DNA from 2 places in the Sideroxyarcus emersonii genome. Region 2 is predicted to be linked to the other one. Evidence: riboswitches for the same ligand, from Rfam matches in the RefSeq annotation. Region 2 holds a riboswitch; the other holds the start of a gene.

Region 1 (14,588 bases), 830 kb from region 2:
CCAGCACCCGCTCGCTGGGCCGTCCTTCCGCATCGACATGCCGTTCCATGCGGATCTTCGCTTCGGTCAACGTACCGGTCTTGTCTGTGCACAGCACATCCATCGATCCCAGGTTCTGGATGGCTGCCAGGCGCTTGACGATCATGTGCTGCCTGGCCATGCGCATCGCTCCACGCGACAGCGTGACCGAAACCACCATCGGCAACAGCTCTGGCGTCAGGCCAACGGCGAGTGCCACGGCGAACAGGAAAGACTCGAGCCAGGGCTTGTGGAAAAATGTGTTCACGAGCAGTACGAACATGACCATCAGGAATGTCAGCCGCATGATCAGCATGCCAAAGCGGCGGGTGCCGATCTCGAACGAGGTCGGTAACGACGGGCGGGAAATACTGTCGGCGATCTCGCCGATGGCGGTGGTCGTCCCCGTCTTGACCACCAGCATGCGGGCGCTGCCGCTGATGACCGAGGTGCCCATGAACACCGCGTTGGTCGCCTCCTGCAGTTCGGTGGCAGTGTCGGGCAATGCGCCCGGTTTCTTTTCCACCGGATAGGATTCCCCCGTCAGCAGCGCCTGTTTGACGAAAAAGTCGTGCGCCTCTATCACTCGTCCATCCGCCGGAATCAGGTCGCCAGCCTCGAGCAACACGACATCGCCGGGAACGACCCTGCTCACTGCCACATCCTGCGGCGTGCCATCGCGCAACACGCTGGCGCGCAAGGAAACCGACAGCTTCAACTTTTCTGCGGCCGCGTTGGCGCGATACTCCTGCACAAAATCCAGCGTGACACTCATCAGAACGATGCAGCTGATGATGATGAAGTTGGTGAGCTCTCCGGTGAACGCCGAAACCGCGCTGGCAACGAGCAGGATGATGACCAGCGGATTTTTGAAGCGGGTGAGGAATTGCAACAGCAGCGGTTTTTCCGCCCGTTCGCGAAACAGGTTGGGGCCGAACCTGGCCAAGCGTGCCCTGGCCTCCGTCCCGGACAAGCCGGCCGTCCCTGTCGGCGGGGGTTCCAGCCACCACGGCCGAAGTGTCCCATCCATCGGCATTCCGGCATCCACCGCTCAGTCCGGCGTGGGATAGTGGTAGTAACGGGTATTCAGGTAGCGCGCAACCGAGGCGACATCCTCGTCGCTCCAGCGCAGCTTGCCAAGTTTCTGCCAGCGACGCACTTCCCGGCGGAGCCCCTTCCAGTCCGCGGCCTGCTTCCTGTCCCGCCAGTGCACCTGGGTATCGTGACAGGCAATGCAATGCGTCGAGTACAACAATTCGCCACGCGTCGGGTCGTGCAGGGATTGCGCGTTTGCCGCAATGACGCAGCCGAACCAGGCCAACAGAACGATAAAGACCGATCTCAGAAGCATGACAACCTCCTAACCATCCCTGTGTTTTTCAGTATACGCCCTGCCAGGTGCCCGAACCACCCTGCCGCCGGATATCCGCGCCGGGCGAATTTGAGGCGGACGCTGTACGGATGAGTTTGCTATAGTTGCCGCGCATGCACACCCGACACTGAACGATGCTCCCGAGCTGACATGGCCACCGCCTTTCCACCAGGACTGACTCACGAAATAGCGGCCGCACGCCTGGCTGCCGAGGGAGCCAATGAACTCGGCACGGACCAGCGCCGCACCTTGCTGGCGATCGCAGGCGAAGTGATGCGCGAACCGATGTTCATGCTGCTGCTAGGCGCCGGAGCAATCTATCTCGCCATGGGCGATGCCCATGAGGCCGTCATCCTGCTCGGGTTCGTGCTCATCATCATGGCAGTCACCGTGCTGCAGGAACGGCGCACCGAGAACGCACTGGAAGCGCTGCGCGACCTCTCCAGTCCGCGTGCGCTGGTGATCCGGGATGGCGTGCCGACGCGCATCGCCGGACGCGATGTGGTGCGCGACGATATCCTGGTCCTGGTCGAAGGCGACCGTGTCCCTGCTGACGGCAGCGTGCTGCAGGCGCATGAACTGGCGGCGGACGAATCGATGCTGACGGGCGAATCCGTGGCGGTGGAGAAATTCCCGGAGCACAGCGCAGTGTTTGCCGGCACCCTGATCGTACGCGGACAGGGATTGATACGCGTGACGGCGACCGGCAGCAAGACCGAGCTGGGCGGCATCGGCAGGTCGTTGCGGCAGATCGACATCGAAGCATCGCCCCTGCGCGACGAGATCGGCCTGCTGACCAGGCGCCTGGCATTGTTCAGCATCGGTTTGTGCATCCTGCTGGCCCTGCTGTACCTGTCTTTGCGCGGCGGCTGGCTCGACGGGCTGCTTGCCGGCATCACCCTGGCGATGGGCATCCTGCCGCAGGAATTCCCGGTCATCATGATCGTGTTCCTTGCACTGGGCGCGCGCCGCATCGCCGAGCAGCGTGTGCTGACGCGGCGCCTCAACGCCATCGAGACGCTGGGCGAGACCACGGTGTTGTGCGTGGACAAGACCGGGACATTGACCCAGAACCGCATGACGGTGACTGCCCTGTCAGTCTCCGGAAGGCTGCTGGAAACGACCGATATCGCCCGCAGCGGACTGCCCGAGGCCTATCACGAGTTGCTCGAATACGCCGTACTGGCGAGCGAGATCGATCCCCATGATCCGATGGAACTGGCATTCCATCGTTTTGCCCGCGAATTCCTGGCCAACACGGAACACCTGCACCCGGACTGGTCGCTGGCGCGGGAGTACGAGATTTCGCCGGAGCTGCTTGCCATGTCGCATCTGTGGCGCAACGATTCCGGCAAACATGATGTCGTCGCCACCAAAGGGGCGCCTGAGGCCATCGCCGATCTTTGCCACTTGTCCGAAGCTGAACGGCAACGCGTGCAGCAGGATGCGCAGTTGATGGCGGATCGCGGCCTGCGCGTGCTTGGAATCGCCAAGGCAAGACACAGCATCCACAAGGATTGGCCGGACATCCAGCACGACTTCGATTTCGAATTCGTCGGCCTGGCCGGGCTTGCCGATCCGCTGCGTCCGGAAGTGGCCGATGCGGTCGCCGAATGTCGGCGCGCCGGTATCCGCGTCGTGATGATCACCGGCGACCATCCGCGCACCGCCCGGGCGATTGCAACCCATGCCGGGATCGACGGCCGGAATCTGTTGACGGGGGACGAGCTGGCCGGCATGGATACCGCTACGCTGGCGCGGCGTATCGCATCGGTGAATGTCTTCGCACGCGTTTCGCCGCAACAGAAGCTCGCCATCGTCGAAGCGCTCAAGGCCAATCGCGAAGTGGTCGCCATGACCGGCGACGGAGTAAACGATGCGCCGGCGCTGAAAGCTGCCCATATCGGCATCGCCATGGGCAAGCGCGGTACCGACGTCGCCCGCGAAGCCGCCTCGCTGGTGCTGCTGGAAGACGATTTCAGCGCCATCGTTGCCGCCATCCGGCTGGGACGCCGCATCTTCGCCAACCTGCGCCTGGCAGTGCTGTACACCCTTGCCGTACACATCCCCATCATCGGCCTGTCCATCCTGCCCCTGCTGTTCGGCTTGCCGCTGGTCCTGGCGCCAATCCATATCGCCTTCCTGGAACTGATCATCGACCCCGCCTGTTCCATCGTATTCGAGGCGGAAAAGGGCGATGCCAGGCTGATGGAGCGACCGCCGCGCACACAGGCGGAACACCTCGTTTCGCCCCGGCATCTTGTGGTCAGCCTGGCCCAGGGCGCCTGGGTCACGCTGGGGATCGTTGCGTTCTATATGTGGAGCCTGCGCTCCGGCATGCTGGCCGAAGAGGCCCGTGCACTGGCCTTTATCGTCATGATTACTGCCAATGCAGCGCTGATATTCTCCATCCGCCCCCGTCAGCAGAAGCGGCAGCAGATCTTTGCGTCGCCTTCTGCGGTGGCCTTGTGGGTGCTCGCCGGAACATTTGCAGGATTGGCCGTGATCACCGGCATCCCCGCCATTGCAGCCGCATTCGCCTTCCGGCCGCCTGCGCTCCTGCACTGGTTGCTTGCCTGCGGCATCGGCATCGGCATCGTGTTCCTGCTTGAAGCTATCAAGCTCGTGCTCGGCAAGCTGCGCCGCCCTGCCTGATCGCCCTCCCCGCCGTTACTTGCCTTCGCGCTTGCTGTTCAGGCTGATGATGAGCACGCCAGCCAGCACCAGCGACGACCCTGCGATCTGCAGCAGCGAGACGCTCTCGTGCAGGAACACGTATGCCATGTAGATCGTGCTGACCGGGCCGATGGAGCCGATCAGCGAGGCGCTGCCGGAGCCGATGCGGCGGATCGCGAAAGACAGCAGGAACACCGGCAGCACCGTGGAGAAGATCGCCATCGCAGCGGAGAGTTCATACACGCGCAACGGCAAGTCGAGCGCGCTCAGCGGACGCATAGCCGCGAATTGCAGCAAGCTGGCAACGCTGGCCACCACCATGGCATAGGCGGTGAAGCGCAGCGTGCCGATGCGTGCGATGGCATGCCCTGCCCCCACCAGGTAGATCGAATAGGACAGCGTGCTGGCGAATACCAGCGATGCGCCCAGCACGATACCGCCTTCCTTTGTCCCGGCATCGTGCAGGAAGACCAGCGCGATCCCCGCGTAGCACAAAGCCATCGCCGCCATGGTCATGCGGCCGATGGCGCGCTTGTAGAACAGCGCGGAAAGGATCACCGTCATCGTTGGATAGAGGAACAGGATCAGGCGTTCCAGCCCGGCGGAAATGTACTGCAAGCCAAGGAAGTCGAGGAAGCTGGAACAATAGTAGCCGATCAGGCCCAGCCCCAGCACCAGTATCCGGTCATGCATGTCGAGCGGCACGGCGTGGCGGCGCCTGACCCAGATCGCCACGCCAATGAAGAACGGCGCCGAGAACACCATGCGCAAGGCCAGCAGCGTCACGGCATCGACATGATCGAGATAAGCCAGCTTGACCAGGATCGCCTTGGCCGAAAAACCCACCGCGGCAAGCAGGGCGAAGACGATGCCGAACAGGACATCCCGCTGGTTGAAGGCGCTGCTGGTTTGATTTGCCATCTTTGCAAGACCCTTTGTTTATCGGCAGTACGGGTCTCAGGCAGAAGCAACGCGGTCGACCCGCAGTTGCCCGGTTGGAAACAGAAACGTCAGAACCGGAGTGTGCTGCGGCTATGTGCTGGCAGGGCCAGCCACAGTCGCTTGGACATCGTCGATCGGGCGGAAATGAGTTGCTGTGCGTACATGGGGCGAAATATACGGGGGCGACTGGCGGCAAGTCAATCGGATATCGGGGCCGGCTACGCTGCTGTCAGGCGCACCGGGCATCTCGATAGCGTTTCAGGCCTCCATCGCCTCCAGCCTGGCCTCAGGGCAGGCAACCGAACGGGGCACTGCATGGGAGCGATTCACTCGTTCGCGCAAATCCTTGCCGGCCCTGAAGTGCGGCACATCCTTGGCGGGCAATTCGATGATCATGCCGGTGTTCGGATTGCGTCCTTTGCGAGGCCGGCGATGGAACACCGCAAAGGCGCCGAAGCCCCGGATCTCCACCCGCCCTTTTTGTTCCAGCACGCTGGCTATCTTGTCCAGGATAAGGCGGGCCGCCATTTCAATGTCTTTCTGGGTCAGCTCGGGATGGCGTGAAGCAAGCTGTTGAATCAGTTCCGATCGAGTCATGATGGTTCAAGTGTCGAGATGAAATAAAACGGTACGAGGCCAGCCCGGTGCTGGACGCTTTGTCATAGGCATGGACATCATTCGCCCTCCGGCGCTGCGCCGTCCATGGCGGCAGCCTGCTCGGCCTGCGCATTCATCACAATGATGCTGATGCGCCTGTTGTGTGCGCTGAACGGGTCTGCCGGATCGAACAAGGCAGATGAAGACAGGCCGACAACACGAAGGATCTTGTCGTCCTTCAGGCCGCCGCCGACCAGCGCACGCCGGGCTGCATTGGCTCGATCCAGGGATAATTCCCAGTTGCTGTAATTCCTGGTGGTTCCCTGGTAGGGCGTCGCATCGGTATGTCCGGTAATGCCGATCTTGTTCGGAACGGCGTTCAGGGTGGTGCCGAAACTGTGCAGGATGTCCACCGCATAGGGCTGCAACGTAGTGCTTCCCAGATTGAACATGGGACGGCTCTGCTTATCGATGATCTGGATGCGCAAACCGTCTGTAGTGATATCGATCTGGAGTTGATCCTTGAATGCACGCAACTCTGCATGCGCTTCGATTTCCAGTTCCAGGCTGCGCTTCAATTCCTGCAGGCGCAACCTTTCCTTGCGCTGCGCATCCAGCCGCCCGTCGCTCAAGGTAGCCGGGGCCATCCCCGGTGCTTCACCCTGCCTGAGTTGCGCTTCGCCAGCCACCGGGCGATTGCTCCCTTCATGGATAAGGCTGCTGTGATCGGACATATCCTTTCCGCCTGACAAGACGACCATCAGGGGAGTCTGGAAATACTGCGCAATGCTGCGCAGGCGCGCCTCGGAATTGCTCCCGAGCAACCACATCAACAGGAAGAAAGCCATCAGGGCGGTCACGAAATCGGCATATGCGATCTTCCAGGCGCCGCGCGCATGCGGTTTGCCGGTTCGCACGATCCGCTTGACCACCAGAGGTCGAATCTTCTGCTTGCCGCCGCCTGACTTCCTGACTTCCGGATTGACCACTGCCATATAACCCTCATGTCGGTTATACGCAAAGACTTCATTACAGCGGAACGCCAAAAGGAATAGAGGGAATGCTCAGATCACCTGGCGGCCCCGCTGGCACTCGACGAAATGTCGAATAGGAACTTGTCCCTTAGCCCGGAAGCTTTGCGTCCCCGCCTTTCGACGGGTTTGCCCTTGCAGGCGTTGATGTTGAAATCAACGATTGCGCGTGGATTCTATGGTCTGGAAGCAGTAACTGTCAAACCTGGCGGTCATGCAGCATTCGAAACCGGAGTTTTTCAGCCTGCGACGGCCCGACACAGGCCGTCAACTGCAGCCCGCCTAACCGGCCAAGCCGACGTAGACGTTCTGCACATCATCATCCGCGTCGATGGCCTCGAGGAACGCTTCCACTTCTTCGCGCTCGGCATCATTGCTGATGGTGACAGGATTCTTGGGACGGTAGCCGAGCTGGGCGGAGACGACGGTAAAGCCATGGTTAGGCAACGCCTTGCATACGGCATCCAGGTCGGTGACATCGGTGATGAACAGGCTCGCCCCTTCTTCGGAAGGCTCGAAATCCTGCGCTCCCGCTTCGATGGCAGCGATCTCCGCATCACTTTCCTGGCTGTTCGGCGTCGCCTCGATCATGCCGACATAGCTGAAGTCCCAGGAAACGGATCCCTCCGCCCCCAGCTGGCCTTTGCGGAACAGCACATTCATGCTCGACTTGGTGCGGTTGACGTTGTCCGACAGGCATTCGACGATGACAGGTACGCGGTGCGGGGCAAAGCCTTCATAGACGAGGCGTTCCAGTTGCGCTCCACCGTCGAGCAGACCGGCGCCCTTCTTGATGGCGCGATCCAGCGTGTCTTTGGGCATGGAGGCTTTTTTGGCCTGTTCGACCACCAGGCGCAGGCGCGAATTCAGGCTCGGATCGGCACCGCCTTTGGCCGCGACCATGATTTCTTTGGCCAATTTGCCGAATATCTTGCCCTTGGCATTCGCCGCCACTTCCTTATGTCTGGCTTTCCACTGTGCACCCATGTCTGCTCTCTTGAACTGTTGATCGATACGATACCTTGCCGGGACGAATCCCAAGGGGCGCATCTTGCCTCAAGTGAGGGCCGGGTTCAATCTTGACGGAAGACGCGCCGGCTATTGCGCAGTCCGAAGCCTCATTGCACCGGCTGCAATTGCCAGGCGGAGTGGCATGCCACACACTTCGACATCGTATCGGACAGCATGCCCAGCAGATCGGCCTGGCCCTTGCCGCTTTCCGCGGCCAGCGCCAGGTCATCCATATCGCGATGCACGCTCATGCCGAGGGACTTGAACGCGACCGGCAGCTTGGCCATCAGCGCCGGATTGACATCGGCAGCCGAAGCCATGCCCGCTGCCCGCGCCGACTTTGCCACCAGTTTCATGTCGCCCTGCCGTATGCCTAGCACGACCTGCTGCGATGCAGACAACAAGCCGCGCATCTCGCCCAGGACCAGGTCGCGTTCTGCCGGCGCCAGCACCACGGCAGTCCGGCCATCCGTTCCGGCCGTCGTGTTGCCCCGCACGAAGAACCATGCAAACACCGCTACTGTGGCTATCCACAGCACCATGGCGACCAGCGCGAAACGATTCGTGAACATGCCTACCCTCCTGTCATTGATGAGTGCGATACCTTACTGCACATCGACCAGACCGTCTGTGAGAATAATCACATATGGCCTGTCAGGGTGCTGGCTTGAATTGAGCGACATCTTCCAGCACTCGCAGGAAATCGTCGCCATACTTCGCCAGCTTGGCCTGCCCCACGCCGCTGACCTGCCCCATTTCATCCAGCGTCTGCGGCTTGCGGTTGAGGATTTCCAGCAAAGTGCTGTCGTGAAAAATGACATATGGCGGAACCCCCTGCTCGCGCGCCAGCTCCATGCGTTTGGCTTTGAGTGCCAACCACAGCGGATCTTCATTGGCCCCGGCGAAGGCTTCGCGCAGCCGCGAGCCGCGTTCTGCCTTGCTGGATTTGCGTTTCGCCGGCTCGGCATCGCGGCGCAACCACACTTCCTGCTCGCCGCGCAGCACCGGACGCGCCGCTTCGGTAAGGCGCAGGCCGCCGTAGCCCTCCATGTCAACATTGATGAAGCCGGCCGCGGTGAGCTGGCGATAGACGCTGCTCCATTGCGCTTGCGCCAGATCCTTGCCGATACCGAAGGTGCTCAGTTGCTGGTGGTTGAATTGCTCGACCTTGGGCGTGAGCTTGCCGAGCAGCACGTCGATCAGATGCACGACGCCGAAACGCTGCCCGGTGCGGTAAACGCAGGAAAGCGCCATCTGTGCGGCTTTGGTGGCATCCCAGGTATCCACGGGCGACAGGCAGTTGTCGCATGCGCCGCAATCGCCGGGATGCTCCTCGCCGAAATAGCGCAGGATGGTCTGGTGGCGACAGGCGGTGGATTCGCAAAAGCCCAGCAGTGCATCGAGCTTCTGCAGTTCGACGCGCTTGCGCTCTTCCGCCGCATCGCCGGACAGCAGCATCTGGCGCATGGACACGACATCGCCCAGGCCATAGGCCATCCAGGCGTTCGCAGGCAGGCCGTCGCGGCCGGCTCGGCCGGTTTCCTGGTAATAGCCTTCCATGCTCTTGGGCAGGTCGAGGTGCGCAACGAAGCGCACGTTGGGTTTGTCGATGCCCATGCCGAACGCGACGGTGGCGACCATGATGACGCCCTCCTCGCGCAGGAAACGCTTCTGGTTCGCGTTGCGCGTGGCGGCATCCAGCCCGGCGTGGTACGGCAGGGCATCCCAGCCCTGCTCCTTCAGCCATGCGGCGGTCTCCTCCACCTTCTTCCGAGACAGGCAATACACGATGCCGGCGTCATCGGGATGTTCGGTTTCGAGGAAGGTCTGCAACTGCTGGCGCGCGTTGTCCTTGAGCGTGACGCGATAGCGGATGTTGGGGCGATCGAAGCTGGAGACGAACTGGGTAGCCCTTTCCAGCGCCAGGCGCTCGACAATCTCGCTGCGCGTCGGCGCATCCGCCGTGGCGGTGAGCGCGATGCGCGGCACGGAGGGGAAGCGCTCGTGCAGCACCGTCAGCGCGCGGTATTCGGGGCGGAAATCGTGGCCCCATTGCGATACGCAGTGCGCTTCGTCGATGGCGAACAGGGCAACCCGGTTCTCTTGCTGCAGGCGCTCCAGCAGATCCAGGAACCCTTCCGTCATCAACCGCTCCGGCGCGACATACAGCAGCTTCAATTCGCCGCGCATCAGCTGCCGCGAGACTTCGCGCGCTGCTTCGGCTTCCAGGCTGGAATTGAGGAAAGCGGCCGACACGCCCAGTTGCTTGAGCGCATCGACCTGGTCCTGCATCAGCGCGATCAGCGGCGAGACCACAATGCCGACGCCATCGCGCAACAAGGCGGGGATCTGGTAGCACAGCGATTTGCCGCCGCCGGTAGGCATCAACACCAACGCATCGCCGCCGGCCGCAACGTGCTCGACGATGGCCTGCTGCGCGCCGCGGAACGCGGTGTAACCGAACGTGTCGCGCAGGATTTGTTGGGCGTGGCCGTGACTCATGGGGACTGTGTTCAAACGAAAATGAGAGCTTAACCCGAACAGCAGAATCCGGGGTTATCCGGTTGCAGCCGATGGTATGATTTCGCAAGAATAATACCGCCAAGGAAGGTTGTTTGATGAATATCCGCACCGTTTCGACCCAACCGTTCTCCGACCAGAAACCCGGCACTTCCGGCCTGCGCAAGAAGGTCACCACCTTTCAGCAAGCGCATTATCTGGAAAATTTCGTCCAGAGCATCTTCGACAGCGTCAACGCACCCCAGGGCGCGACGCTGGTGCTGGGCGGTGACGGGCGTTTCTACAATCGCGAGGCGATTCAGGTCATCCTGAAGATGGCCGCAGCCAATGGCTTTGGCAAGGTGCTGGTGGGCCGCGGCGGTATCCTGTCCACGCCGGCGGCCTCGTGCGTGATCCGGCAATACCAGACCTTCGGCGGCATCATCCTGTCGGCCAGCCACAATCCGGGGGGACCGGACGGTGACTTCGGCATCAAGTTCAACGGCTGCAATGGTGGGCCGGCCACCGAATCGGTGACCGAAGCGATCTTTGCCAAGAGCAAGGCCATTTCCAGCTATCGCATGCTCGATGCTGCGGATGTTCCGCTGGATTTGTTGAGCGAGACGACTTTGGGGAATATGAAAGTCAAGGTAATCAACCCGGTAAGCGACTATGCCGATCTGATGGAGTCTTTATTCGATTTTGGCGCAATACGGTCGCTATTGCAGGGCGGCTTCAAAATCAGGTTCGATGCAATGCATGCGGTGAACGGGCCATATGCCAAGGAGATACTGGAAAGGCGCCTGGGTGCACCATCCGGCAGCGTGATGAATGCCGTGCCGCTGGAAGATTTTGGCGGCGGCCATCCCGATCCCAACCTGACCTACGCCCACGATTTGGTGGAGATCATGTACGGTACAGATGCCCCGGATTTTGGTGCGGCATCGGATGGCGATGGCGACCGCAACATGATCCTGGGCAAACGCTTCTTCGTAACACCTTCGGACAGCCTCGCCTTGCTGGCGGCGAACGCCACGCTGGTACGCGGCTATGCCAAGGGCCTGGCAGGCGTGGCGCGTTCGATGCCGACCAGCGCCGCCGTGGACCGTGTGGCGCAAGCGCTGGATATCCCCTGCTTCGAGACGCCGACCGGCTGGAAATTTTTCGGCAATCTGATGGATGCGGGCAAGGTCACGCTGTGCGGCGAGGAAAGCTTCGGTACCGGGTCCAGCCATGTGCGCGAGAAGGACGGGCTGTGGGCAGTGCTGTTCTGGCTCAACATCCTGGCAGTCCGCAAGCAATCGGTGGAAACCATCACTCGCGAGCATTGGGCCAGATTCGGCCGCAATTTCTATTCGCGCTACGATTATGAGGGGTTGCCGACGGAAGCGGCCAATGGCGTGATGCGGCATCTGCGCGACAGCTTCGGCACGCTGGCCGGCACGGCTTTCGGCAGGTATTCGATACAGGCTTGCGACGATTTCAGCTATACCGATCCGGTCGATGGCAGCATCAGCAATGGCCAGGGGATACGCATCCTTTTCAGCGACGGCTCACGCATCGTCTTCCGCCTGTCCGGCACAGGCACGGAAGGCGCGACGCTGCGCGTTTACCTGGAAGCATTCGAATCCGCCGTCTCGCGCCACCATCTGGATGCTCAGGAGGCCTTGAAGGACTTGATCAGGATTGCGCTGCATATCTCGGAATTGCAGACCCGCACGGGGCGGGAACAGCCGACGGTGATCACTTAGCGTCGAGTGTGGAAGGAACGGTGGCTGCCACGCCCGAGGCCGTTGCAGCCCCTTCTCCACCGACCACCTGGAAGAACACTTCGCCCTGCTTGACCATGCCCAGTTCGCTACGCGCACGTTCTTCGATAGCATCGGTGCCGCGCTTGAGGTCGCGCACCTCCGCATCCAGTGACGCATTGCGCTTTTGGGTCTGATCGTTGATCTGTTTCTGGGCTTCGACCTGCTTGCCCATCTCCCACACCTTCAGCCAGCTACCCTTCCCCAGCCAGAGCGGATATTGCAACAGCAGGAGAAGAGCAAGCAGGATGTAGGTGACGACACGCATCAGCCTAACTGGTAATAAGCCTCACGTCCCGGATAAGAGGCACTGTCGCCGAGGTCTTCTTCGATGCGCAGCAGCTGGTTGTACTTCGCCATGCGGTCGGAGCGGGACAAAGAGCCGGTCTTGATCTGCATGGCATTCGTAGCCACAGCCAGATCGGCGATGGTGGAATCTTCGGTCTCGCCGGAACGGTGCGAGATCACGGCGGTGTAGCCGGCACGCTTCGCCATCTCGATGGCCGCAAAGGTCTCGGTCAGGGTGCCGATCTGGTTGACCTTGATCAGGATGGAATTGGCGATGCCGCGCTTGATACCTTCGCGCAGGATCTTGGTATTGGTCACGAACACGTCGTCGCCGACCAGCTGGATCTGCTTGCCGAGACGGTCGGTCAGTGCCTTCCAGCCATCCCAATCGTGCTCGCTCATGCCGTCTTCGATACTAACGATGGGATATTTGTCCACCCAGGTTGCATACAAATCGACCATTTGCGCTGAAGTGAGAGTCAATCCGTCGGCCTTCAGGTGATACTTGCCATCTTTATAGAACTCGGAAGCAGCAGGGTCCATAGCGATGGCCACATCTGCACCAGGTACATAGCCAGCAGCCTCAATGGCTTCGACGATGACCTTTAATGCCCCCTCATTTGAACCCAGCGCCGGTGCAAATCCCCCTTCATCACCAACCGTGGTGGGAAGTCCACGATGATGCAGGACTGACTTCAAGGCATGAAATACTTCGGCGCCGTAACGCAACGCCTCGCGGAAACTTGGCGCCCCTACCGGGACGATCATGAATTCCTGCATATCTGCACCGCCAGTCGCGTGTGCTCCACCGTTGATAACGTTCATCATCGGCACCGGCATTTCCATGCGTGCTGCACCGCCGAGGTAGCGATACAGCGGCAGGCCGCTCTCTTCTGCTGCGGCACGCGCCACGGCCATGGAGACGGCGAGAATGGCATTCGCGCCCAGGCGCGATTTGGTATCGGTGCCATCCAGTTCGATCATGGTCTGGTCGATGAAAGCCTGCTCAGCGGCATCCAGGCCGATGATCGCTTCAGCGATTTCCGTGTTCACATTTTCAACGGCATTCAACACGCCTTTGCCGAGATAACGCTTCTTGTCGCCATCACGCAACTCGATCGCTTCTTTCTCTCCTGTGGAAGCTCCGGACGGCACAGCGGCACGGCCCATCACGCCCGACTCCAGCAACACATCCGCTTCTACGGTCGGGTTGCCACGGGAATCCAGTATTTCACGCGCTACTACATCAACGATTGCACTCATTCTTATTCTTCCTTCACTCACACACTTTTCAAGTTAACGTTCTCTTCGATAAAACCGTGTTGCTTCACCAATTCGTCCAGCGCTTTGAGCGTCTGCAACAGCGCTTGCAGATGGCCCAACGGAAATGCATTCGGCCCATCCGACAATGCTTTCGCAGGATCGGGATGCGTTTCCATGAACACCCCCGCCACCCCGGCCGCGACTGCTGCGCGTGCCAATACCGGCACGAATTCGCGCTGGCCGCCGCTCGCCGTGCCCTGCCCTCCGGGCAATTGCACGGAATGCGTGGCATCGAATACCACCGGACAACCGGTATTGCGCATGACTGCCAGCGAACGCATATCCGACACCAGATTGTTGTAGCCGAACGAGGCACCGCGCTCGCACACCATGATGTTGTCCGCGCCGCTCACTTCGCGCGCCTTGTCCACCACGTTCTTCATGTCCCACGGCGACAGGAACTGGCCTTTCTTGATATTCACCGGCTTGCCGGCTTTCGCCACGGCATGGATGAAGTCGGTCTGGCGGCACAGGAATGCGGGCGTTTGCAACACATCCACCACCGCAGCGACAGGAGCAATCTCATCCTCGGTGTGCACATCGGTCAGTACCGGCACGCCGATCTGCGCTTTGACCTTTTCCAGAATCTTCAAGCCCGCTTCCATGCCAAAACCGCGGAAGGTCTTGCCCGAACTGCGATTGGCTTTGTCGTAGGAGGATTTGTAGATGAACGGGATCCCGAGTCGCTGACAAATCTCTTTCAGCTGGCCTGCGGTGTCCAACGCCATCTGTTCCGATTCGATCACGCATGGACCGGCAATCAGGAACAACGGCTTGTTCAGGCCAACATCAAATCCGCACAGCTTCATAATTCGACGCCTCCAGACTGATGTTGGGCAAGCCCTTCCCGCACCAAGCGCTTTGCGCCACCGTGTCCGGGCTGCACATCGAATCCGTACAATTTCATGCTGCCTCCTTGTGCTTCACGGCAGCCTCGACGTAGGCCTTGAACAGCGGATGTCCGGCACGCGGTGTGGAGGTGAACTCCGGGTGGAACTGCACGCCAACGAACCACGGATGCAT
Region 2 (14,588 bases):
AACACATCGTTGGCCTTGAGGATGACATCGCCGAAATGCAGGCCGATGCGCACCGCGATCGGATGTTCGCCGCCGGGCTTCTCGGCATCGAGCACCTGATGCATGGCGCGAGCCGCCTGGGCCGCCCGCGCGGCGTTGGGGAAGGTGCACATGATTTCGTCGCCGATGGTCTTGATCAGCGTGCCCTTGTGGCTGGCGACTTCCTGCTTCAGCAGATTCAGCGTGCGCGTGATCATGTTCAGCGCAGCCTCGTTCCCCAGCTGGTCATACAGGGCGGTGCTGCCGCAGATATCGGCAAACAGCACGGCCATCTTCCTCGTCTGATGGGACGAATAGACGGCGCGGTTCTGGATGGCCATGTTCTGCGTTTCGGCGTAATGCAGGATTTTGGCGATGCGCGCGAAGCGGAGCTTCAGCGCCAGGTCGGTGGGCGTCTGCCCATACTGGTTCTTGATCCTGAGTTTCGCCCCGTGGATCAGCAACAGCAGGACGATATCGGCATTGCCTTTTTCGATGGCGAGGAAGAGCGGGATCTGGCCGTCCTGGCTGAAATTCACTTCCACATCCGAGATGAGCAGCTGATGCAAGGCGGCAAAGTCGCCGTTCAGGATGGCCGAGATGATCGAGAACCTGGAATCGGGGGTGTCGCGCAAATGGCTCACCGATACCGGCACTTCCATCGTCGCCTCGCTGACGCCCTCGGTTGCCGTCGCTGCGCCGGTCGGTTTGCGCTGTTGATACAGCTTGTACAGCAGCGCAACCACCACCAGCAGGCCGGACGCCACAATCATCGCAGTCCGGCTGATGCCGAGCTGGGCGGCCAGCTGATCCGGCAGGTTGGCACCGATGGCCAGGATCGAGACGGACAGGAACAGCATCAATTTGAGGTAGCGGAACAGCGCTATGAAGACCGTCACCGACAGCATGACCAGCAACAGGTTGCGGTCGACCGCGCTCCCGACCAGGTTGTCCGGAAGATTGGCGCCCAGCGCCATCAAGGAAACGATCAGCAGAAGCCAGACTTCGGTGCTCTTGATGTTCAATCGCATGATTCCTCCTGACCGGCACACGCTATCGGGGGAGGGGGCGCAAATTTCGGCAGGACAAGCCTGTGAGGAGCTAACGGAAACCACCCAAAGGGTGTGTGGTTACCGGCAGTCCCGCTGTCCTAGGGCTTCAGGGCCCCTTAGACCGGAAACTTTGCGTCCCTATCTTTCGATAGGTTTGCCTTTAATCGGGCAATATCGCCCAAAACGTAGGGGCATTATGGCCTTGTTCTTTTCGCGCTGGCAAGTGCTTTATTGCGGCACGTTCTGGCGTTGTGGGCGGGCGATGGTGGCCATCCTGGCTGTTGCCGCCCGTGCCCGCAACTGCCCGCAGGCGCCCTCGACCTCCTGCCCGGCCGAGTCGCGCAGGCGGGCGAGGATGCCCCGCTGCTTCAGCGTGCCCACCATATAAGCCATCCGTTCGGCCGAAGGGCGGCGGTAGGGCAGACCCTCCACGTCGTTGAAAGGAATGAAGTTCATCACCGCATACTTGCCGGAAAGGAGCTGCGCGATCCGTTCCACCTCGGCATCGCTGTCGTTCACACCCTCGATCAAGGTCCATTGATATTGCACCGGATAGCCGGTGGCGCGCGCATAGTCCTCGCCGCGCTGCACCAGCTCGGCCACCGCAATCTGCCGCGCCTGCGGCAGCAGCCTGGCGCGCAGCGCCGCATCGGTACTGTGCAGCGAGAGCGCGAGCGCGGGTTTCACCAACTGCTGCGGCAGTCGTTCGAACACGCGCAGGTCGCCCACCGTGGAAAGCACCAGGTTCTTGTGCCCGATGCCGCCCAGCGTCCCCAGCACCTCGATCGCCTCCAGCACGTTGTCCAGGTTGTGCGCCGGCTCGCCCATGCCCATGAACACCACCTTGCTCACCGCGCGGCGTTTGCGTGCCAGCACCACCTGCGCCACGATCTCGGCGCTGCCGAGCTGGCGCAGCAGGCCGTCGCGCCCGCTCATGCAGAACACACAGCCCACCGCACAACCCACCTGCGTCGATACGCACAGCCCGCCGCGCGGCAGCAGCACGCTTTCCACCATCTGGCCGTCGGCCAGCCCCACCAGCAGCCGTGCCACCTCGGCATCGGCGGGGTATTCGCCGTGCAGGCGTGCCAGCCCATCCAGCTCCGCTTCGATGGCGGGCAACTCGTTGCGCAACGCAGCGGGAAAGAACGTCTGCGCGGGGCTGCCTTTCTTGTCGTACGAGCAGAGCTGGCTCCAGCCGCGCAGCAGGCGGTCCTGGTGGCAAGGCTTGCAGCCGAGGTCATGCAGGCGTTGGCGGAGTTGGGAGATGCGCATCGGAAAGATCGGCGTTAGCCTGGGTGGGGCAAGCGTGGCTGGAATGTGGAAATGAAAAATTGGTTCGCAAATGGATGCTGACGGACTGCGGCTGATTTTAACCCAGGATACAGCGCGGATTTGCCGCATCTGCGGCGGGCGCTGCGCAATTGCCCTTTGGGGCCGCACCGGCAAGCCCTTGTTGCGAGCCAGTTCATTCGCTGCCGGTTTGGCACTATCATCCAGTTACTTCAACTTGAAAGTCCTTTTCATGCAAACGCGCAAGCCGATCAACATCCCCGTCGTTGCCGCCGCCACGCAGCAGGACGCCGCACCCGAAAGCAACTGCTCCGGCAACGAACTGGTCGCGCTGATGGTGCTGGGCGACAGCATGCAGCCGGAATTCATCGAGGGCGAGATCCTGGTCATCGAGATGGGCAGGCCGGCAAGGGATGGCTCGTTCGTGATCGCCGAGGTGGCGAAGGAAGACTTCATCTTTCGCCAGCTCAGGCGCAACGAGCAAGGCGGCTGGCTGCTGCATGCGCTCAATACGGCCTACTTGGATACCCCCATCGCCAGTCTCGATTGCCTCAAGGGTGTGGTCATCCACAAGAAGAAGCCGGGGGCGCGGAAGTCGGTCAAGTACTACGAATGAGTTGGGGTGGGGCGGCCATTGCGATGCTGACCCCTCTGACTCCTCATATCGGCACTAATGCACTATTGCAGAATACTCGATGTGTTCTAGTGGACACTTGATAGGTTGGAAATTGCAGGATAGGCCCTTTGGGGCTGTGTTGTGGCGCGGTCGAAGCTGCTGCACCAATATATCGCACGCCAGTTATACGACGATCCTCCGACATATGCAGATGCCCGTGTAACAGCAGTCGAACCTTGTGCGTGACACAAAGCAGATTGAGCATCCGCCTTTGCGACTCCGGCACTTGGTGCCCAATGCGATCGAGCTGCGAAAAAGGGCGCTGTCCACGTTTGATCGCCGTTTTCTCTTCAGGGATGTTCGGGCTGTGGTGCATGGCAATGATTTTCACAGGCACCTCCCGATGCTTGTATAACAAGCTCGCCAAGTCCTTTAGTTGATAGTAACCAATATCACCCATGGCATTGGTGGCCGCGGTGAAATTTCCCAGATTATTCGAGTTAAGTCCAAACACCACGACGCGAGGATCAGGACTATATGCCCAAGGAAACTTGGTCGGCTGGCCGCCCATCAGTAGCCCCTTGTGAGCCTTTGCCATGTCCTCTTCGCGGTACTGTTTACCTGTTTTTGGAAGACGCGCACCCAAACAGCAAACATCATGGTTGCCAGGCACCACACGCACCCGATCTTTGATATTGGCCTTCTCCACTGTGTCCCAGAAAAATTTCCATGTATCGATATCACCACGATCGGTGACATCGCCCGTCACTAATACCAGATCAGATTCCTGGATCGCCCTTGAGGCGACAATCTTTCGGAAGTTGGCATTCATGCCGGTTAGTGCGCCAAAGAGCTTGGGTTCTGAGCGTGCGGCGTTGTCCTTCGCTGTCAGATGCAAGTCGGAAAGATGGGAAATTCTAAAGCTGTTCACTGCGCCTCCTGATGTGCAGAATTCGAGCTGAGCAGCTTCAACCGGAAGCATTTTGATGCTGACCCCATATCATTCTAAAGTAGCCGCTTCTCTGGTTCCAAGATACATCGCTTGTTCAGGGCCATTGAAGGCAGGCCTCCATTCTCGATCCATATCGCCACATGGGTACTTGAAGTCTGTGGAGGAAACCATAATTTGGCCATCTTTTTCGGCAGCTAACTGACTCAGTTCACTAAGGAAGTGTAAAAGATCATCCGTATGGATTTCATGTTGCTTGGGGGTATCCATAATTAAGAATCGGAATGGGGCATCCGGCTTTTCCAGATTGATCTCAAATAAGGCTGCATGAATGGAGAGCACAAGCCGAATCTTGGTACTGCCTTTGATAATAGAGAGTGGCTCTTTTCCGAAGCGGATATCTAAATCATTTTCGATAGTCACATTTCTAGAAACATTAGGTGTCTTAAGAATATCCATCCATTTGACGATCTTTTCCTTCAGGGTAACTTTGAACTTCGAGAAAGTTAGGTCCGTCGCCCCGCCTGTTTCAAGGAGTCCTAGGCGATCCTGCAGCTCATCACGGGAAGTAATGAGTTTGTTGTACTGCTCGATCTGCCCATGAAAGGCAAGAACTTTAGCAAAAAGTTTTTCGGCTTCTATATGCTCTATTGTCAAAAGGCGAATTGCTTCGACGACGCCGGTGGTTCTTCCTTTCTCTTGAGTCTTTTGTAGGCTTTCGCTAATTGATCTAGCCTCGGATTTTAATGCGGCATGTTGACCGTCTAAGAACGCTATTCGCTGCTGTGCGATGTCGGCATTTCTGTCTAAATCCTTAATCTGGTCTTTCAGGTAGAGCAAGTTTTTTGCATAGGCTTGGAAGCTTTTCTCAAAAAGGCAGCATTTTTCAGAGGCGCATATTTCAGAGAAGGACGTGAATATCCGCCGCGCCTCTTCGTTCAAACTGAGAGTGTCTGCTTCTGCAGCTATTTCATTCTTTATACGATCGATGCCAGTTAGTCGATCTCTAAGCAAGCTAATTTCTCTTTCAATGACCTGCACTGTCTGTAACTTTTCGGCGTGCATACTACTGAGGGCTGAATCAGCTTCCTCCTTTTGAACTGTGGATTTCTCAAATTCCTGCAATTGATTTTCCAGCGAACTAATCTTTCTTTGAAGATCCCTCGCATCTGGGATAACGCCAAAGTCTGATCGTAGGTTTTGAATTGTTTGCTCTTGTGTCACGACTTTTCTGTCGATGGAATCAAGTTCCGCTTTGAGCTTTAGTTGTTCCTTTTTTCGGTCATAGGAGTTCTTTGGGGGAAATCCGAAAATGAAACGTACTGTCTCGACAAACTGGTTTGTTATAAATGCTGAGGATGTGGCGTACGGTGTTGTATAGCCACTATCCTGATCTAAATAAAATATTGGCAGCGTTGTCGCCATGTATGGCTGTGTTGGCAGCCCTTTGGTGGATGTCAAAGTCGGAATCTGTAGTTTAGCCTTTTCAAACAAAAAGTTTGAAAAGGCCTTCTCATTGTTGTACTCATAATGCTCCCCATCATCGGTATTGATGGTGGCAAAGAAGTCTTTATCAATGATGCGTTCAATAGTGTAGCTTCCCTCGCCGTGAGTGATCTTAAGGCGGACACTTTGGCATTTGCTAGAAATGTCATCTCTAAAAGTGGCTGGATAGCCAAGGGCATATACAACCATCATTACTATTGGGGTCTTCCCACTACCATTAGGGGCATGAAGGGATGTTAATTGAGAGCCTAATACAAGCTCTCCTGATCCCCATCCCATCTCGCCGCGAGGAATAACCTCTACTGAGTGTATTCTCATAAGACTTTCAACCTTATTTGAGTTTCTCTATTCATGTCGCCATAAAGGCGTTCGGCATGTTTCAGGGTAATGGCCAAATTGCCTTCTCCTTCACTAGCAAGCGCATAAAGGCTGGTTCCCTTTTGAGTGGTGCTGATGAACTTGGTGTTTTGATTCACGTGTACCAGGTCGGCAAGCTCAAGGAAGGCTAAGGCATTGACAGTGCGTACTCTTAAATTACCAGACCATCCAATGTGCTGGCTTGATCCTTTAAATCCAGCTAGTGTTCTCTCGATACATTCCCCCACGGTCTGTCCAAGCTCATCGATACGTGGCTTTTTCCTTCCTTTGGCCATCATCAAAATAAACATAGCGAGGAGAGGAAGATGGAATAACGCTTCATTGGATAGCAAAGGTGAGTCGGCAGCGCCTTCCCCCATAGGCCCTAAACTTAGTTTATTCTGCTTAGCACTTTCCCAAAATTCTTCAATATTCATAGCATTTCTGTTTTTACAAGTGTCGAGAAAATTCCGCCTAGCAATAGTTCCGGTGTAACCGAAGTGCCAACCGGTTTGGCTTTCCACTTATCAGAGAGTGTTTCTAATTTTTCCTGTAACCATTCCCAATTGCTTCCATTCCAGTCCCGGATTACTTGGTGAAGTTCTTGCTGTAAAAGGTTGAAGTCAAACTCAGCCATATCATGGCGTTTCTCCCTCGACCATGCGTCCCAAGCGATCTTTTGGCGGCTGCAAAACTCAATGATGCTAGGTGCCGCGTTGCACCGCGACAACCTCCTTTGAATGATGGATGCTGACTTTAGTGCCTTTGCATCACCGCCATCAGCAAGGACTTTGTAAGCATCCTTGGAAATAGAGAGGACTTTCAGTAAATCATCCAGACCAACGCCAGCAACTTCGTCTAGCTGAATTTCTGTGATGCTGGGGAGAACTTGCTGGAATGATTTGCTGAAAAAGAGCTGTATGCAGCTAAGGGCTATTTCACATGCCTCCTCGTGTTCGAGATCAATCTCACTGTATTTATGAATGGCGTCCCTTGTGCGCATAGTGAAATCGCTAACATTGGGGTCGACATAGCTAACATCAGGTTCAATCGTTAGCTTGGAGAGGAAATCGACTACAGCTTCTTCTACATGCGGAGTTGCAGAGGGATATATTTGATTGAAGTTCTTCTTGATTAAATCGATTCGTCCAGATGTGCTTTTGCTCTGAATGGATGAAATTAGGCTTTCTACGTCATCCTCAAAATGAACATTTGTAAGCAGGGTGGACTCTTTGCAGCTCGATCCGAAGTTGATGCAATGAAGTAGTAGCTTTCCGAAGAAGCTGTTACGAATCTTCTTTATTTCATCCTCATTAAGTTCTCGGGCCTCTTTATCTTTTTTCGTAAGCCCCCATGTGTCATTCAACGACCATTGGTATTTTCTTTTTTCATTGGTTTTAACCTGGAAAAAGTGATAGCTGCGTTTCCCATTTTCGTTAAAACGCACCACGAAATCGTCATGGAAGTCACTGTAGACTCGATCAACACCTTTTCCATCAAGTATTCGCAAGCTGGCATAAGCAGCGGCCATTAGTTGCGCTCTATAGCGTGCTAACGTATCTCGCCCCTTTTGTTCCCTAGGTTGAATTTCGTGTATTTCAGTCATCACTACACCCCCACCCCCAACCACGCATCCGAAGTCAGCGGCCTCTTCAGCGTAGGCAGTGTTTCTTCCAGCCAGGCCAGCGCAAGCTTTTCCTTCTCGCGCCATGCTGAAATTCCTAAAGTCTGCATTTCTTGGCTATGTAGTAACAGCGAGTATTGCAGATTTTCATTACATCGCCGTCATCTGGGTCAATATGCTCGTCAGGTGTATGCATGGGGCGGCCTAACACTTTATTTTCTGGAAACCTTCTCCATACTCCTTTTTTTAATTCCAGTAATTCGCTTCGTAAATCTTGAGTGAAATTTACTCTATGGCCTTGGCCTAGCTTCTCAATAAGCTCTTTGAGTCTTGGATGCGTAGATTTCCAAGATGAGGTGCCTGCCTTCCCAAAATAGCGAAAGTTGCTTGCAACAAGTGCGTTCGCCTTGGGATAACGTCCGTCCTCTCCAAGATCACTGATCCATGCGGTTGGAAAGTCGTGAAATTTCGCATCCGTTCTGCGTACTAACTTTCCTGACTGATTCCGCTCATAAATACAGTCTCCCCTATTTTTGAATTCATCAAGCTCAAAATATTTACCGCCAGAAAATTTGCGTCCTACTTCTGCGATATAGACCAAGCGATTGTTAGGCGTTTCATTGTTTGAGCCAAATGCAAAAATCAAATCACCTTCTCTGGCTGTACTGCGAATGTAGGGTTTGCATATGGTTAGGCTAAGTATGTTGTTGTCGATGCAGGGCGCCCCGCCGTCATCAACGACACATTTATACACATAGAATCGTGGTTCGCGCATTACAGCATCCTTGGAATTATCAAAGATGCATGCGTTTTTGTATTGAGAGTCAACGTCCTCACTTTACCCCCCCCAACCACGCATCCGAAGTCAGCGGCCCCTTTAGCGTAGGCAGTGTCTCTTCCAGCCAAGCCAGCGCAAGCTTTTCCTTCTCGCGCCTCAGCGCTTCGCCCAATCCTTTCTGCATTATCTGTATCGGCGCGCGGCCCTTGATCATGTTGTTCCAGAATCCTTCGGTGCTGCCGGTGGGGAGGGCTTTGGTGACGGAGCGTTGCGGTTGCGGCAGGTAGGGTTTGCTGGCGGCGATGGCTTCGTCGGCGAATTTCTCGAATACCAGCATGGTGGTTTCGGCGCAGCCGTCGGCGACGAGATTCCGGGGTTCTCTGGCGGAGAGGGGATTGGTGGGCTGGCTCATGGAGTCTACCCCCGCCCTAACCCCCCCCTGCATGGGGGAGGGGATGGGTGTGTTGGGTGATGCTGGATGCGTGAGACAAGTGCTTCCCCTTCAGTTCGTGTGCTGGCTACCCGCTGTGCGGGTTCTTGTCTTGCGCCAGCTCCTAATCCGGGGAATCTGCCGTGAGCCTCGCGCTGTTCGTGCGGCGCAATGTGCATCTGGCAAATCTGCAAGAGGGGCAAACTTTATTTGAGGCGGGCGGGGAGTGTCAATGCGAATAGCAGGGAAATGGATAAGCGCTTGCTGGTGCGATATTTCTTGAGGTGAAATTAATGTGAAGTGCCATCAAGCTGCAGATTTGCTGGATGCTTATGCCGCCATCGGTAGTGGCAATTGGAAGTGTCCTTCAACGATACCGCTTACGGAAATATCTTCGTCCAGTTCGTCCCAGCGCAATGCAGTGCCATTTGCTCGCAGTGTGACATTCTTGAGTTGCTCGTCGCTCGCTTTGCTCAATAATTTGAAGCGGGCAGCGGGGAATCCGATCTGCCGACCATCTGTGAGCTCCACAAAGACGATACGACCAGTCACCCAGACGCGGGTGGCGCAATGCTCCAATTCAGTGATGGAAAAACTCATGCCATTTCTCCTTGAACAAATCCTGATGCTCGAATACTGCCGCTTCGATACGTCGCAATTCGACAGGGCCGATGTTGCGGCTTCTGGCCAGTCTGATCGGCTCTAGCCAATACTTGCATTCACCTTCTCCCGTGTCCACATGGATATGTGGCGGCTCCATACCTTCATCGGAATAGAAATGGAAACGCCAGTTTAGTAATCGTAGAACGGGGTTGGCATGCCCAATGAGGCAAGGAGTGGATGAAAAGAATTCTACACCAAAGTAACGCATGCAATTGGAGTGGCAAAATCATAAGGGCCGGGTTAAAGCCCGCGCATGTAATACGGCCGCAGCGGCCGCTGTCCCTCCATCGCTTCACGCAGTTGCTGCAGCAGTTTCTCTTTGTCCCTGGGCAGGTTGCCGGCGAGTGCCAGCGCATTGGAGGCGTGGTTGGAGCGGAAGATCACCGGCTGCGGCGGGTTGAGGCCGCTGACGAGTCTTTCCTGTTCCTTCAATATCGCCAGGTCGTTTGGCATCTCGAATGGTTCGCCGTATTTGCGCCGGAATTCTTCGGCGATGCTTTCGTCCGGATACAGTTGCAGCGTGGAGAGGTAGCTGACGGGTGCGCTGTTGAGCAGGGCGATGGTGCCGTCGATGTGCTCTTCGCTGTGAGTGGTGCCGCCGAGTCCGAGGATGACGGTGGCGGAAACTTTCATGCCGCTGGCATGCGCCTTGTGCAGTACTTCGGCCATGCGCCATTGCGTGGCGCCCTTGGTGATCTTTTTCAGGATGAGGTCGGAGCCGGATTCGATGCCGAAGTAGAGCAGGCTCAGCTTGTGTTCGTGCAGCAGGGTCAGTTCTTCGGTGCTCTTGCGTTGCAGGTTGCCGGGCGTGGCATAGCAGGAAACGCGCGTCAGGCGCGGGAACGTTGCGGCCAGTTCGCGCAGGATGGCGAACAGGTGTTCCGTCGGCAGGGCTAGCGCATCGCCATCGGCGAGGAACACGCGTTGCGCATCCGGCCAGTCGGCGGCGGCAGTGCGGATATCGGCACACACGTCAGCCAGCGGGCGTTCGACATAGTGCTTGCTGCGATACATGGCGCAGAAGCTGCACTGGTTGAAGCTGCAGCCCAGCGTGGCCTGGATGATCAGGTTGTCGCCTTCGGAGGGAGGGCGGAACAGCGGCATGTCATAGGGCAGGGGCATGCCGAATTGTAATATATGAACAAGGCCATTCACCCTTCCGCTGGCTCAGGGCGAACGGGGAACCTGGTTCTCCAACACGCTGAGGATTTGATCAGCGCATTCTCAGGCAAGGCGACATGGGAACAGGCAATGGCGGCGCAGATCGGTCTGCCCAGCCTGCGCCGTCCGGTTACGCCGGCGTGGGGGTGACTGCGCCGCGATAGCCAAAATTTGCGAGCAGCTGCCACACGCTATGGAAGCGGTCGCCGCTCTTGTCGGGCTCGACGCCGACCACGGTGAAGTCGTCGATGTCGTGCTTGATGGCGGCGGGGCTTTCCTCCGCGCCCAGCCAGACGCCGAGCGGCCAGCCATGATCGTATTCGCGGCGGATCAGTTCGGCGCGGCGCGCGCGCCATACTGCCAGCGGCACCAGCACCGGTCCGACCGGCAGCTTGACGCCATGTGGCGTTTCCCCTGCGGCGAGGCGCAGGACCTTCCAGTTGTCTGGCACGTTCTCGAATCTGTCTTTCAGTGTGGACATATGACGCCTTCCTTTCCGTGGATGAGCAGTTGAGTCGATCAACTTGGAGTGCAGTCTAGCGGCGTGCCATATTCCGGTGAAATACTTGTTTGTTACATCCTAATAACCAATGGATATAAGCGGGGTGTGTCGGGGGAGCGGATTTAGAATTGCTGGATGTCGTCCTCCGCTCAGGCCGCGACGGGGTCGGCACGAACGGAGGGCGCGGCTGGAGCAGCCGTTGAATCTATTCTTTGGACGGTTTGACGAAGTTGAGCACGTTCGAATTCGGTTGCTCGCCGTCCTTGTAATAAGGCTTGGCCTGGTCGAAGCCGAGTTGCCCGGCCAATTCCTTTTCGCGGTCGGAGATCAAGGCGAAACAATCCTTGATCTCCTGGATAGTGGTGTCCTTCAGTGGATTTGGGCGTCCGCCGAGCGGGGTGGCGTCCCTGACGACGCTGCCCAGCGTTTTGCGCATCAGGCGCAGGATCTGTTGTTCCTTGCTTAACTCTTCTGTGCTCATGGATATATCCCGGGGTAAGTGGCAGGGAACCACTTTACTGGAATTGCATGGGGCGGGGCCGAATTATTTTCGGGCAATATGCCGCGCATCCGCAGCAGGCGGTCTGCTTACCGCTGCCGACTGATTCTGCGCAGCGTTTCGATCAGTGTATCCGCTTCGGCGCGGGTGTTGTAGAACGCGAACGAGGGACGCACGCTGGATTCGAGCCCGAAGCGCGCGAGGATGGGTTGCGCGCAATGGTGGCCGGTGCGTACCGCGATGCCTTGTGCATCCAGCATTTTGGCGACCTGCAGGTCGGGGATGCCGTCCATCACGAACGAGATGACGCCGCCGCGGTCGCGGGGCATGCCGATCACACGCAGGCCGTCGACGCTGCGGATGCCTTGCAGCGCGTAGGCCAGCAGTTCTGTCTCGTGGCGTTCGATCGCCTCCATGCCGATGCCGTCGAGGTAATCGATGGCCGCACCCAGCCCCACGGCGGACGACACCGAGGGCGTGCCCGCCTCGAACCTTCTCGGCGGTTCCGTGAAGGTGCTTTCCCTGAAGGTGACGTGCCGGATCATGCCGCCGCCGCCCTGCCAGGGCGGCATGTCGTCCCACAGCGCCTGGCGGCCGTAGACGGCGCCGATGCCGGTGGGGGCGAACAGCTTGTGGCCGGAGAATACATAGAAGTCGCAGCCGATGGCCTGCACGTCGACGCGGCGATGCGGCACGCCCTGCGCGCCGTCGATCACCACGGTGGCGCCGTGGCGCTTGGCCAGCACGGTCATCTCGCGGATCGGCATGACGGTGCCGAGCGCGTTGGAGACGTGGGTGATGGAGACGATGCGGGTGCGCGGCCCGAGCAGGCGTTCGTATTCTTCGAGGATGAGGTCGCCGTTGTCGTCCACCGGGGCGACGCGGATGACGGCACCGGAACGCCGGGCGGCGAACTGCCAGGGCACGATGTTGGCGTGGTGCTCGGCCTCGGTGAGCACGATCTCGTCGTTGGGGCGCAGCAGGTGCTCGGTGAAGATGGCGGCGAGCAGGTTGATGCCTTCGGTGGTGCCGCGCACGAACACGATCTCCTGTGGCGATTGCGCGCCCATGAAGGCGGCGACCTTGGCGCGCGCGCCTTCGTAGGCGGCGGCGGATTCCGTGGCCAGCGTGTGCGTGCCGCGATGGATGTTGGAGTTCTCGTGCTGGTAGAAATGCGCTACGCGGTCGATCACTGACTGCGGCTTCTGTGTGGTGGCGGCGCTGTCCAGCCAGATGAGCGGCTTGCCGTGCACCTGGCGCTGCAGGATGGGGAAATCGTGGCGGATGCTGTCGACGTCGAGCGTGGTCGAGTCCGGCTTGAGCTTGCTGGCAGAGTGCGAGGAGGCGTTCTGGCTCATGGCTTCACCCTTGGGGATGGCAGTTATCTTACGCCATAATGTAGCGCATCATTCCGTTTCCGGTGACTTTGCCATGTGGCTGCAAAAAGAAATCTCGCTCAAGCCCCGTTCCCGCGGTTTCCACCTGATCACCGATGAGGTGCTGCGCGAATTGCCGGAGCTGCGCAACTTCAGGGTCGGCATGCTGAACGTCTTCATCCAGCACACCTCAGCGTCGCTGACCCTTAACGAGAACGCCGATCCCACGGTGCGGCAGGATTTCGAAAGCTACTTCAACCAGGCCGTGCCGGAAGACGAACCTTATTACCGGCACCGGGACGAGGGACCTGACGACCTGCCTGCGCACATCAAGTCCAGCCTGCTCGGCAGCAGCCTGAACATCCCGGTCGGCGATGGGCGGTTAAAACTCGGGACGTGGCAAGGGATATACCTGTGCGAACACAGGAACAACGGCGGCAGTCGGCGTATCATAATCACTATTCAAGGTGAATGACCGAGGGAACGACCATGTCTCCTACGCCTCCAGATGCACTGCTTTTCATCACGCCGGTGTGCACGCATTGTCCTGCCGTGCTGCAGTCGCTGACCGAGCTGGTGAAGCAGGCGCAGGTGGGGAAGCTCACGGTGGTGAACATCGCTGCGCATCCCGAACAGGCGGCGCAATACGACGTGCGCAGCGCGCCCTGGGTGCGCCTCGGTTCCTTCACGCTCACCGGCGCGCAGAGCATGGCCGAGCTGAAGCAGTGGGCCGAGTGGGCGAGCGGGGACGAGGGAACGGCGCATTACGTCGAGCACCTGCTGAAGGAGGGCAGCTACCCGCAAGCGGTGGCCTTCATCGCGGCAGATGCGCAGCGCCTCAAATCGCTGCTTTCCATCGTGGCCAATCCCGAAGCCAACATCTCGGTGCGGCTCGGCGTCAGCGCGCTGCTGGAGGCCTATGCCAACACGCCGGAACTGCAGGCGCTGTTGCCCAAGCTGGCCGAACTGACCTTCCACTTCGACCATCGCGTGCGCGCCGATGCCTGCTATCTGCTGGGCCTCACCGGCACGGCCGCCGCACGCACCTATGTCGAGGCCTGTCTCAAGGATGCGCACGAAGAAGTGCGGGATATCGCCGGGGAGGCGATGGAAGCGCTGGGGCAGGACAGCAAATCCTGATACCGGGCCGACCGCCTCAAGTCGTTGTTCAACCGATCTTCAACTCATCTTATTTGGAGGTGTGCAATGAAGAACTATAAGCGAATCATCAGTATCGTCATGGCGTCCCTGTTGCTGGGGATGGTTGCAAACGCGGCGGTCGCCGATCCGGACTGGCGCGGAGGTCCGGGCATGATGGGCGGCTATGGGCCGGGCTATGGCATGGGCCCCGGCATGATGGGGGGATATGGTCCCGGCTACGGCATGGGGCCGGGGATGATGGGCTACCGGAATTACCGCGACCTGAATCTCAGCGCCGATCAGCAATCGAAGATCGCGCAGATCCGCAAGTCGATGCGCACGAAACAATGGGCGCTGATGGACGAAATGATGGATGCCCAGGATGCATTGCAGGACCTGTATGACGACGACAAGCAGGACGCCGCCGCGATCAACAAGCAATACAAGGCGATCGACGATTTGCGTCGCCAGATGGTGGACAACGCGGTGGACGCGCACAACCGGATCAACGCCATCCTGACCAAGGAGCAGCGCGAGAAACTCAAGGACCGGGGCCGCGGTTATGGCCCGATGATGCGCGGCTATTGAGCGCGGCCCGTATCGGCGGGCGGCGCAGTTTGCCGT

The links. A riboswitch is a leader RNA that binds a small molecule or an ion and turns the genes downstream of it on or off. The one in region 2 is predicted to bind cyclic di-GMP.
Region 1: another riboswitch for cyclic di-GMP. It lies ahead of motB (flagellar motor protein MotB); the one in region 2 lies ahead of L6418_RS09465 (adenylate/guanylate cyclase domain-containing protein).

Annotation. Positions count from the first base shown of each region.
Region 1 covers NZ_AP023423.1:1,119,933-1,134,520, reverse strand. The annotation lists gene mgtA (magnesium-translocating P-type ATPase) at 1-1,048, opposite strand, end outside; gene L6418_RS05495 (hypothetical protein) at 1,070-1,369, opposite strand; gene L6418_RS05490 (cation-translocating P-type ATPase) at 1,541-4,045, shown strand; gene L6418_RS05485 (DMT family transporter) at 4,061-4,987, opposite strand; gene L6418_RS05480 (integration host factor subunit beta) at 5,267-5,605, opposite strand; gene motB (flagellar motor protein MotB) at 5,683-6,600, opposite strand; cyclic di-GMP riboswitch class I at 6,678-6,780, opposite strand; gene L6418_RS05470 (YebC/PmpR family DNA-binding transcriptional regulator) at 6,919-7,623, opposite strand; gene L6418_RS05465 (hypothetical protein) at 7,755-8,219, opposite strand; gene recQ (DNA helicase RecQ) at 8,302-10,149, opposite strand; gene L6418_RS05455 (alpha-D-glucose phosphate-specific phosphoglucomutase) at 10,266-11,897, shown strand; gene ftsB (cell division protein FtsB) at 11,890-12,222, opposite strand; gene eno (phosphopyruvate hydratase) at 12,222-13,505, opposite strand; gene kdsA (3-deoxy-8-phosphooctulonate synthase) at 13,523-14,374, opposite strand; gene L6418_RS05435 (CTP synthase) at 14,469-14,588, opposite strand, start outside.
Region 2 covers NZ_AP023423.1:1,952,356-1,966,943, reverse strand. The annotation lists gene L6418_RS09465 (adenylate/guanylate cyclase domain-containing protein) at 1-1,049, opposite strand, end outside; cyclic di-GMP riboswitch class I at 1,151-1,239, opposite strand; gene L6418_RS09460 (RNA methyltransferase) at 1,299-2,345, opposite strand; gene L6418_RS09455 (S24 family peptidase) at 2,596-2,979, shown strand; gene L6418_RS09450 (metallophosphoesterase) at 3,023-3,910, opposite strand; gene L6418_RS09445 (hypothetical protein) at 3,980-5,752, opposite strand; gene L6418_RS09440 (hypothetical protein) at 5,749-6,228, opposite strand; gene L6418_RS09435 (dsDNA nuclease domain-containing protein) at 6,225-7,502, opposite strand; gene L6418_RS09430 (hypothetical protein) at 7,513-8,190, opposite strand; gene L6418_RS09425 (hypothetical protein) at 8,249-8,605, opposite strand; gene L6418_RS09420 (DUF2442 domain-containing protein) at 8,954-9,223, opposite strand; gene L6418_RS09415 (DUF4160 domain-containing protein) at 9,204-9,383, opposite strand; gene L6418_RS09410 (radical SAM protein) at 9,527-10,408, opposite strand; gene L6418_RS09405 (hypothetical protein) at 10,578-10,928, opposite strand; gene L6418_RS09400 (segregation and condensation protein A) at 11,155-11,430, opposite strand; gene L6418_RS09395 (cysteine desulfurase) at 11,538-12,806, opposite strand; gene L6418_RS09390 (secondary thiamine-phosphate synthase enzyme YjbQ) at 12,880-13,299, shown strand; gene L6418_RS09385 (thioredoxin family protein) at 13,314-13,964, shown strand; gene L6418_RS09380 (Spy/CpxP family protein refolding chaperone) at 14,031-14,552, shown strand.